DNA from 2 places in the Azospira sp. APE16 genome. Region 2 is predicted to be linked to the other one. Evidence: predicted binding sites of a transcription regulator. Region 2 holds the regulator's gene; the other holds the start of a gene.
The links. The regulator sigma-54, encoded in region 2, starts transcription at its own class of promoters, with help from an activator protein. The targets are predictions, from matches to a motif close to TGGCACGCTTNCTGCTNA.
Positions count from the first base shown of each region.

Region 1 (5,127 bases), 880 kb from region 2:
CCGTTCGTGACCACCAGCAATCTGAACATCGACGCCTTGCTGTCCTATGTGCCCATGTTCAATGGCCTGGCCCCGGACGAAATTGCACGCATTGCCCGCGGTACCCGGGAAATCCACGCGGCCCGCGGCGACATCCTGTTCCACAAGGGCGATCCCTGCCAGGGCCTGCACCTGGTGGTCTACGGCCAGGTCAAGCTGGCCTTCACCTCTGCCCAGGGCGGCGAGAAGGTGGTGGAAATCCTCGGCCAGGGCCAGACCTTCGGCGAAGCCCTGATGTTCATGGACAAGCCCTACATCGTCTACGCCCAGGCCCTCACCGACTCCCAGCTGCTGCACATCTCCAAGGCCGTGCTGTTCGAGGAACTGGAACGGGACCCCAAGCTGGGCCGCAAGATGATCGCCGGCCTCTCCATGCGCCTGCACCAGATCATCACCGACGTGGAATCCTATTCCCTGCACTCCGGCCGCCAGCGCATCATCGGCTACCTGCTGCGGGACCTGCCGGACGAGGAACACCTGCCCAGGGAAACCACGGTGAACCTGCCCACCAACAAGGGCATCATCGCCTCCCGCCTCAACCTGACCCAGGAACACTTCTCCCGCATCCTGCACGAACTGTCCGAGCGGGGCCTGATCAAGGTGGAAGGCCGCAAGATCCACATCCCCGACGTGGAAAAGCTGCGCACCTTCGACCTCTAGGCATTCCGGGGCCGCCGGCGCGGCGCCTGCAGTCCGCGAAAAAGCCCCTCTGCCGGGGCTTTTTTGTTTTCTGCGGCAGGCCCGGCGGCGAAGGGGCCGCTGTCATATTGGGATAAATCGCCGGGTGTAGAATCCCCGCCATGGCCCTCGAAACCGAACTCAAGCTGCGCCTGCCCCCCGGCGGCGCCGCCCGCCTCCTGCGGCATCCGCTCCTGGCCGGCAGCGCCCCCCAGCGCCAGCGGCTGCTCAACACCTATTACGACACCCCCGACCTGGAACTGCTCGGCCAGCGCATGGCCCTGCGCCACCGGCGCAAGGGCTGGGACTGGCTGCTGACGGTGAAGACCGCCAACCCGGCCAGCGGCGGCCTGGCCCGGCGCAACGAGTGGGAAGCCAAGGTGGCACCCGGCCAGTTCGATTTTTCCCACGTGGACGATGGGGACCTGCGGCGCTGGCTGGAAAAGCGCACGCCCCGCCTGGAAGCCGCCTTCACCACCGACTTCACCCGCCTCGCCTGGATCGTCGAACCGGCCCCCGGCACCCGCATCGAGATCGCCCTGGACCGGGGCACCATCCAGAGCAAGGGGCAACGGGAAGCCCTGGGAGAACTGGAACTGGAGCTCCTGGCCGGTCCCGAGACCGCCCTCTTCGCCGTGGCCCGGGAACTGTCCACCGCCCTTGGCGAACGCCAGGCCCTGCACCCGGTGGCGGCGAGCAAGGCGGAGCGGGGCTACGCCCTGTTCACCGGCCGCCGCAGCCCACCCCAGAAAGCCCGCCCGGCGCCCCTGGAGACGGACCTGACGCCCCTGGCCGCCTGCCGCAGCGCCGCCCTGGACTGCCTGCAGCACCTGCAGGCCAACGAGGCCGGCGCCCAGCGCGGCGACAGCCCGGAATACGTGCACCAGGTGCGGGTCGCCATCCGCCGCCTGCGTTCCCTGCTCAAACTGTTCGCCCCGGTGCTGCCGGAAGCCTTCCGGCAACGCTGGACCGGCCCCTGGCGCGACCTGGGCCGGGGCCTGGGAGAAGCCCGCAACTGGGACGTGTTCCTCAGCGAAACCCTGCCTCCCCTGAACGCCGCATTCCCCGGCGTTGCCGAGCTGACCCGCCTGGAACGGCACGCCAATAGCCGCTCCCAGGCCGCCCACCTCGCCGTGCGCCGCCTGCTGGGCTCGCCGGCCTACTCCCGCCTGCTGCTGGAATTCAGTGCCGACCTCTTCGCCCTCGGGGAAGAGCCGGCCGGCCAGCGCCCCCTGGCTGATTTCGCCGCCCGGCGCCTCGACCGCCGCGCCCGCCAGGCCAGCCGTCTGGCCCGCAACCTGGCGGAGCTGGACCACGCCGGCCGCCACCGCCTGCGCATCGCCTTCAAGAAGCTGCGTTACGCCATCGAATTCCTCGCTCCCGCCGGCGGCAACGGCGCCCCCTACGCCCAATCCCTGGCCCGCCTGCAGGAACACCTGGGGCGCCTCAACGACCTGGCCACCGCCCGGGAGCTGCTGGCTCCCACCCTGCCGGCCCGGCCCGGTCTGGTCATGGGCTGGCTCGGCGGCCGCAGCGACCTGCTGCTGGAAGAACTGCCGGCTTTCCTCGAGGATTTCCTGGCCCAGACGGCGCCCTGGGAAAAATCCCCCGGCAAGCGCAACAAGACTGCAAAGCGGAGCGGCTAGGATGGCGCCTTTGTCCCCGGAGACCGCCATGGACCTGATCCTCTGGCGCCACGCCGAAGCCGAGGTCGGCAGCGACGACCTGGCCCGCCGCCTCACCGTCCGCGGCGCCAAGCAGGCCCGGCAGATGGCTGCCTGGCTCAAGCCCCGCCTGCCCAAGCACACCCGCATCCTGGTCAGCCCGGCGGTGCGCACCCAGCAAACCGCCGACGCCCTGGAACTGCCCTACGAAACCAGCCGCAAGCTGGCGCCCGATGCCAGCGTCTACGACCTGCTCTCAGCCGCCGGCTGGCCCGACAGCCGGCAGACCATCCTCATCGTCGGCCACCAGCCCACCCTGGGCCAGCTGGCCGCCCTGCTCCTCTCCGGCCAGGAAGCGCCGTGGACGGTCAAAAAGGGCGCCGTATGGTGGTTCTCCAACCGGGTCCGGGCCGGGGAGACCCAAACGTTGTTGCGCTGCTGCCTGGGCCCCGACATTTTGGCTAGCGGCAGTTGAAATTCGCTTAGTTAGGCAAGAAGCGACAGCGTGCTCTGATACACGCCGCCACCCATAAAAAAAGCCCGCCGAAGCGGGCTTTTTCATCACAAAACCTGGGATTAGCTGCAACCCTTCGGCTTCATGTCAGTGGGCAGGGCGCTGGCGTCGCAGGACCAGGCACCACCGGCAGCCCGGGCCAGCTTGATAGCCAGACCATTGACCTTGGTCGGGGCATTCTTCAGGGCGCAGGAGATGCCGGTGTTGTCCACGGTGTAGGTACAGTGGCCGCTCTTGGAAGTGTCAAGCCCGATGGTAGCTTCGGTCGGGGTGCCGCCATCGTTGGCGATCATTTCATAGGCGGTACGGACGGCAGAAATTTCTGCCAGACCGGCGGCGATCTTACCCTTGGCCTGGTAGTCGGAGTAAGCCGGCAGAGCAACTGCGGCCAGGATACCGATGATAGCAACCACCACCATCAGTTCGATCAGGGTGAAACCTTGCTGAACCTTGTTCATGACAATCTCCTATTGGAAGAAGGATATATGGGAGTCTCTGAATATCCGGAACTCCTCAATTAAGTATGAGCAAGTAGGATGCCAGCTTGCTTTTCCTTGATTTCACCGGGGCTACGCCGCAAAAACTGACGTTTTTTGTCACAACACATCCCTATCGCGGCACTTTCTGACTAGGCGACGTCAAGCTGGCTCTTGTCCATAAAACGCTCGGCATAGCGCAGAAACACCCGCTGCTTCAGGAAAACGTCGAGCAAATCCCCGTCCACATGTCCGTTGTCGCGGAATTTCCGCATGATGGCGAGGGCCTGGGACAGCTTCATGCCTTCCTTGTACGGCCGGTCCCGGGCAGTGAGGGCTTCGAAGATGTCGGCGATGCCCATGATCCGGGCCTGGACGCTCATCTGTTCCCGGGTCAGGCCCCGGGGATAGCCCTTGCCGTCCATGCGCTCATGGTGGCCGCCGGCGTATTCCGGCACGTTCTTCAGGTGCTTGGGCCAGGGCAGGGATTCCAGCATGCGGATGGTGGCGACGATGTGGTGGTTGATGATCTCCCGCTCGGCCTCGGTCAGGGTACCGGCCCGGATGGTCAGGTTTTCCACTTCGTCCGCGCTGAGGAAATCGTTTTCCTTGCCCTGCGCATCCTGCCAGCGGTAGCGGCGGGCGATCTGCCGCACTCGCTCCTGGTCTTCCGGCTGCATGGCTTCGCCGCCCACATTGCAGCGCTGCAGGAAGCGCTGGTCTTCCTCCATCTGGGCCAGACTCGCCTCCAGTTCCTGGCGCGCCTGGCTTTCCCCTCGGCCGCCGGCAATGGCCTGCCACATGCGGATCTGGGCATCGCGGCGGATCACCTCGAAACGGGTATCCAGCAGATGGATGCGATCGAAGATGGTCTGCAGCTTGGTCGCCTTGTCCACCACGTGCACCGGCGTCGTCACCTTGCCGCAATCGTGCAGCAGACCGGCCATTTTCAGCTCGTAGCGGTCCTTGTCGGACATGCTGAAGTCGGCCAGGGGGCCTTCCGTGGTGGCATTCACCGCCTCGGCCAGCATCATGGTCAGCTCCGGCACCCGCTGGCAGTGGCCGCCGGTGTAGGGGGATTTTTCGTCGATGGCGGTGTTGATGAGCTGGATGAAGGACTCGAACAGTTCTTCCAGCTGGGAAATGAGCTGCCGGTTGGTCAGGGCGATGGCCGCCTGGGAGGCCAGGGATTCGGCCAGGCGCTGGTCCGCATAGGAGAAGGCCCGCACTTCACCGCTGACGGGATCCTGGGCGTTGATCAGCTGCAAGACGCCGATCACCTCGTTCTCATGGTTCTTCATGGGCACCGTGAGAAAGGACTGGGAGCGGTAGCCGGTGCGGGCGTCGAAGGCCCGGGTGCCGGAGAAGTCGAAGCCCTCCGCCGTGTAGGCGTCGGCGATGTTGACCGTCTGCAGGTTGAGGGCGCTGTAGGCGGCCACCATGGAATTGTTGGGCTCGCCGCTTTCGGTGTGCAGCGGCAGGTCGGGGAACTTGGAGGAGAGGGGCTGGCCGCTGCTGCCGCCAAAGGCAATGGCCAGGGAGTCGGTGCGGACAATCTCGAAGCGCAGATGGCGCCCGTCCTCGGTCATGCGGTAGAGGGTGCCGCCATCCGCGTGGGTGATCTGCTTGGCCGCCAGCAGGATGCGCTCCAGCAGGCGGTCCAGGTTGCGCTCGTGGGAGAGGGCGGCCCCGATCTCGTTGAGTTGCTCCAGGCGCCGAAAAAGATCGTCCAGGGTATCCATGCCCTACCTCCTAT
Region 1 is NZ_CP179682.1:3,090,383-3,095,509, forward strand. Features, by position in the region: gene ACLSSQ_RS14680 (Crp/Fnr family transcriptional regulator) at 7-699, shown strand; gene ACLSSQ_RS14685 (CHAD domain-containing protein) at 840-2,363, shown strand; gene sixA (phosphohistidine phosphatase SixA) at 2,392-2,856, shown strand; gene ACLSSQ_RS14695 (pilin) at 2,958-3,353, opposite strand; gene ACLSSQ_RS14700 (HD family phosphohydrolase) at 3,524-5,113, opposite strand; gene ACLSSQ_RS14705 (GspE/PulE family protein) at 5,124-5,127, opposite strand, start outside.
Region 1: a site for sigma-54 is predicted at 3,420-3,437, ahead of ACLSSQ_RS14695 (pilin). Genes of this name have one in related genera too.

Region 2 (5,127 bases):
TTTTGGTTGATCACGGCGGCATGGCGGCCGTATTTGCTGCCCTGCAGCTGGTAGCCGTCGGCCGTCTGGTCGGCCAGGGCCACCAGGATGCCCTGGTTGCGCAATGCCGCCTTGCAGGGAACGGCCAGATGCTGGGCGATGCGGCCGCGGCGGCCCTCCTCCTCGGCAGCACCCTGCTTCTCGTCCTCGGCAAAACTGAAGGCCCGGGCGCCGCCGGTTGCCGCCAGCAGCAGGCCGCAGCAGAGCAGGCGGGAAGCGGCACGCAGGGGGGCAGGCTTCATCTCGGGGCTCCAGGGAAAGTCCCCGGCATCAACGCCGGGGCAGGTGGAATGGGGCAGGCCATTCTGTCAAAAAAAATGCCAGCCTTCAATCGGCTGGCATTTTTGCGGGAAGTCCGCCCCGGGCTTACTTGGCAGCCTGGCTGTCGGCTTCGCACTTCTTGATGAAGGAGGCCTTGGCGGCACCGGCCAGCTTCTTCTCCGCGGCCTTGGACTGGCACTCCGCATTGGCGGCGGGAGCGTCGGCGGTCTTGCCGGAGAGGCAGGTCTTCATAAAGCCCTTGCGCTCGTCACCTTTGAGGCCCTTCTCGCCGGCTTCCTTGTTGCAGTTTTTCATGCGCTCCTGCTGGGGCGTCGGCGCTTTGGCCGCGTCGGCGGCGCCGGCAACGGGAGCCAGGCCGATACAGGCCAGGGAACACAGGGCTAGCAGCATCTTTTTCATGGTGTCTCCGTCAGTGGTCAGGCAGGGCTTACCACTATGCGTTCGTCAAATATCGTCGTCAAGCAGCAGCTTCTGCTGCCGGGTGATGAATTCCTGCATGTTGTCGATGCCGCGCAGCTGCAGGATGCTGTTGCGCACCGCCGCCTCCAGCAGCACCGCCAGGTTGCGCCCGGCGGCCACCGGAATGACCACCTTGCGCACGGCCACGCCGAGGATCTCCTGGGTCTGGGCATCCAGGGGCAGGCGCGGCGCATCCACCCCGGCTACCGGCTTCTGCAGGTGCACGATCAGCTTGAGCTTCATTTTCCGCCGGGAGGCGGTCTCGCCGAAGATGGTGCGGATGTTGAGCAGGCCCAGGCCCCGCACTTCGAGGAAGTCCCGCAGCATGCCCGGGCAGCGGCCCTCGATGGTGGCGGGGGCGATGCGGGCCAGTTCCACCACGTCGTCGGCGACCAGGCCGTGGCCCCGAGAAATCAGCTCCAGGGCCAGTTCGGACTTGCCGACGCCGGAATCGCCAGTAATGAGGACGCCCATGCCCAGCACGTCCATGAAGACGCCGTGCACCGACACCGTGTCCGCCAGGCGGCGGGACAGGTAGATGCGCAGCAGGTCGATCACGGCCGAGCAGGGTTTGGCGGTGGTGAACAGGGGGGTACCAGTGCTCTCGCAGCCCTCCAGCACCGCCGGCAGCACTTCCAGGCCCTCGGCGACGATGACGGCGGGGGGCTGGGCGGCGAAGATTTCGTTCATCTGCGCCTTGAGGCGCTCCGGATTGACCCGGCTCAGCCACTGGTACTCGGCGGCACCGATGACCTGCAGGCGTTCCGGGTGGATCAGGTTGAGGTGGCCGACCACGTCGGCGCCGTAGTTGCCCCGCTCCCGGATCTCGATGGAGCGTTCGGCACCCTGGGCCGCGACCCAGGTCAGGGACAGCTTGTCCTGGTGGTCCTCAAACAGCTGGCTGATGGAGATTTGCCGCATGGTTCCCCCAGTCGGTGAACAGGCGGTGGGCGTCGTCGGTGTTGTCGCAGGCGCCCAGGGCCTCGCGGAAGGCCCGGTCGGAGAAACGCTGGGCCAGCTCGGAAAGAATCTGCAGATGCTGCTCGGTAGCCTGTTCCGGCACCAGCAGCACGAACATCAGGCCGACGGGCTTGCCGTCGGGGGAATCGAAAGGCACCGGGACGGACAGGCGCATGAAGGCGCCGGCGGCATCCTTGAGCCCCTTGATGCGGCCGTGGGGAATGGCAACCCCCTGGCCGAGGCCGGTGGAACCCAGTTTTTCCCGGGCGAAGAGGCTGTCGAAAACCGTGGCCCGGGCGATGCCCAGGTTGTTCTCGAACAGCAGTCCGGCCTGCTCGAATGCCCGCTTCTTGCTGCTGGCTTCGAGGTCCAGCAGGATGTGGGCGGGAGGGAGGAGTTTGGCGATCAGATCCATGGGGCGGGAACCTTCCCCGAACAGCGGGATGGCGGCGGCAGGGCCGGTTGGAGACTGGGATTCAGGCAGGATACCAGGCGAAAAGTGGCGGGATCATAACGGAAAACGACCCCGCCGCCTATGCCTTTCGTCCCAGTCCCGGAGAGGGAATCAGATCACTCTTCGATGTGATTCTTGATGGTGTCGCGGTGGTGATCCTGGGCCTTCTGCTTGTACTTCTGCACCTGGCGGTCCAGCTTGTCGATCAGGGTGTCCACGGCGGCATACAGGTCGGCATCCTCGGCATCCACGTGGATGTCCTTGCCGGGCACGCGCACGGTGACTTCAGCCTTCTGCTTCAGCTTTTCCACGGTGAGGATGACGTTGACGTCGATGACGCTGTCGAAGTGACGCGTAACCCGCTCCAGCTTGGCAGTGACGTAGTCGCGGATCGCCGGGGTGACTTCCAGGTGATGTCCGGTGATGTGCAGGTTCATGGCTCGCTCCTTTTTTAGATGGACTTGCGTAGGTTGGCCGGCGAAATGTTGAGCGCTTCTCTGTATTTTGCAATGGTTCGACGCGCCACAACAATGCCTTGTTGGCCAAGAATTTCGGATATTTGACTGTCCGAAAGGGGTTTTTTGGGGTCTTCGGCCGCCACCAGCTGCTTGATCAGGGCCCGGATGGCGGTGGCCGAACAGGCGCCCCCCGTATCCGTGGCCACGTGGCTGCCGAAGAAATACTTGAGTTCGAAAATGCCCCGGGGGGTGGCCATGTATTTCTGGGTGGTCACCCGGGAGACGGTGGATTCGTGCAGGCCCAGGGTTTCGGCGATTTCCCGCAGTACCAGGGGACGCATGGCCACCTCGCCGTGTTCGAAGAACTGGCGCTGGCGGTCCAGGATGGCCTGGGACACGCGCAGGATGGTGTCGAAACGCTGCTGCACGTTCTTGATCAGCCAGCGGGCCTCCTGCAGCTGGCCGGAGAGGCTGGAGCCGCGCTGCTTGGAGAGGATCTCGGCGTAGAGCCGGTTGATGCGCAGGCGCGGGTAGGCGTCCGGATTGATGCTGGCGGTCCACTGGTTGCGCACCTTCTTCACCACCACGTCCGGGGTGATGTAGCGGGCATCCAGGGGCGCGTACTGGGCGCCGGGCCGGGGGTTGAGGCTCTTTACCAGGTTGGTGACGGCGCGCAGGCGCTCGTCGTCGCAGCCCAGCAGCTTCTTCAGCTTGGTGAAGTCCCGGCCGGCCAGCAGTTCCAGGTGATGGCGCACCAGCTTCAGGGCCTGGTCCCGCACCTCGTCGGCCGGCAGGGCTTCCAGCTGCAGGGCCAGGCATTCGCCCGGAGTGCGGGCGCCGACACCGGTCGGGTCCAGGTGCTGCAGGTGGCGCAGGGCGATCTGCAGGTCGTCCAGGTCGATTTCCAGCTCTTCCGGCAGGGCTTCCTGCAGCTCCTCCAGGGGCTGGGTCAGGTAGCCGTCCTCGTCCAGCGCCTCGATCAGGAAGCTGACCAGCTGCCGGTCCCGCTCGGAGAGCTGCATCAGGCCCAGCTGCCAGTTGAGGTGGTCGCGCAGGGAGGTGTTGGCGGCCTGCACTTCCTGGAAGTCGGAATCCTCGTCCTCGTCGCGGGAGGCGGAAGGGTAGCTGCCTTCGGCAAACCAGTCCTCGCCTTCGCCCAGGCTGTCCCGGGGCTCTTCCCGCACTTCCTCGGGACCGTGGCTGTCGGCCCCCTCGCTGGACTCGCCGCCATCCCCCGGGCTCTCAGCAGCGGCCTCGGCCGTGCTGCCGGCGTATTCGCCTTCGCTCCCGCTGTAGGAGGGCTCGTAGTTCTCGTCCTCGCGCTCCAGCAGGGGGTTTTCCAGCAGATACTTCTCCAACTCCTGCTCCAGCTCGAGCGTCGACAGTTGCAGCAGCCGGATGGACTGCTGCAGCTGTGGCGTCAGGGCCAGGTGCTGCGAGAGTTTGAGTTGGAGGGTTGGTTTCATGGACCCGGGGCCGAAGGGGCCGGCGGCAATGAGCGGGTTGAGGGAAAGACTCGGAGACTGGGCTCGTCAGAGACGGAAGCTCTCGCCCAGATATACTTTTCGGACGTCTTCATTATAAACGATCTCATCCGGGCGGCCAGACGCCAGCACCCGGCCCTCATTGATGATGTAGGCCCGGTCGCAGATGCCCAGGGTCTCACGCACGTTGTGGTCGGTGATGAGCACGCCGATGCTGCGGTCCTTGAGGAAACGGATGATCTTCTGGATTTCCAGCACGGCGATGGGGTCCACGCCGGCGAAGGGCTCATCCAGCAGGATGAAACGGGGAGAGGTAGCCAGGGCCCGGGCGATTTCCACCCGGCGGCGCTCGCCACCGGACAGGGCGGCGGCATTGGAAGCGCGGATGTGGCCGATGTGCAGCTCTTCCAGCAGTTCCTCCAGGCGCAGGTCGATCTCGTGCTTGGGCAGCTTCTGCAGTTCCAGCACGGCACGGATGTTCTCCTCCACGTTGAGCTTGCGGAAGACGGAGGCCTCCTGGGGCAGGTAGGAAATGCCCAGATGGGCCCGCTTGTGGATGGGAAAGTGGGTCACTTCCTGATTCTGCAGCTGGATGGAGCCGCCGTCGGAGGGCACCAGCCCGACGATCATGTAGAAACAGGTGGTCTTGCCGGCACCGTTGGGGCCCAGCAGGCCCACCACCTCACCGCTGCCCACCTCGAAGGACACGTCATGCACCACGGTGCGGGACTTGTAGCGCTTTTTCAGGTTGTTGGCGGAAAGCTTGGCGATGAGGTCGGGGTTCTGCTCGGACATGGGCTATCGGATTCTATGAATGCGGGGGCGTAAAGGCATTGTGCCAGAGGTGTCGCCCGGGGGTTCTACCAGTCGCTGCCGGACTCGTCGTCCCAGCCGCCCTGCAGCACCTGGCGGACGGTGGCGGCGGCAAAGCCGCGGCTGAGGAGAAAGCGGGTCTGTTTGGCCCGCTCGGCCAGATCGGCGGGCAGGGCGG
Region 2 is NZ_CP179682.1:178,782-183,908, reverse strand. Features, by position in the region: gene ACLSSQ_RS00930 (hypothetical protein) at 1-281, opposite strand, end outside; gene ACLSSQ_RS00925 (PsiF family protein) at 406-720, opposite strand; gene hprK (HPr(Ser) kinase/phosphatase) at 766-1,701, opposite strand; gene ptsN (PTS IIA-like nitrogen regulatory protein PtsN) at 1,670-2,155, opposite strand; gene hpf (ribosome hibernation-promoting factor, HPF/YfiA family) at 2,311-2,631, opposite strand; gene ACLSSQ_RS00905 (RNA polymerase factor sigma-54) at 2,646-4,118, opposite strand; gene lptB (LPS export ABC transporter ATP-binding protein) at 4,185-4,931, opposite strand; gene recX (recombination regulator RecX) at 4,997-5,127, opposite strand, start outside.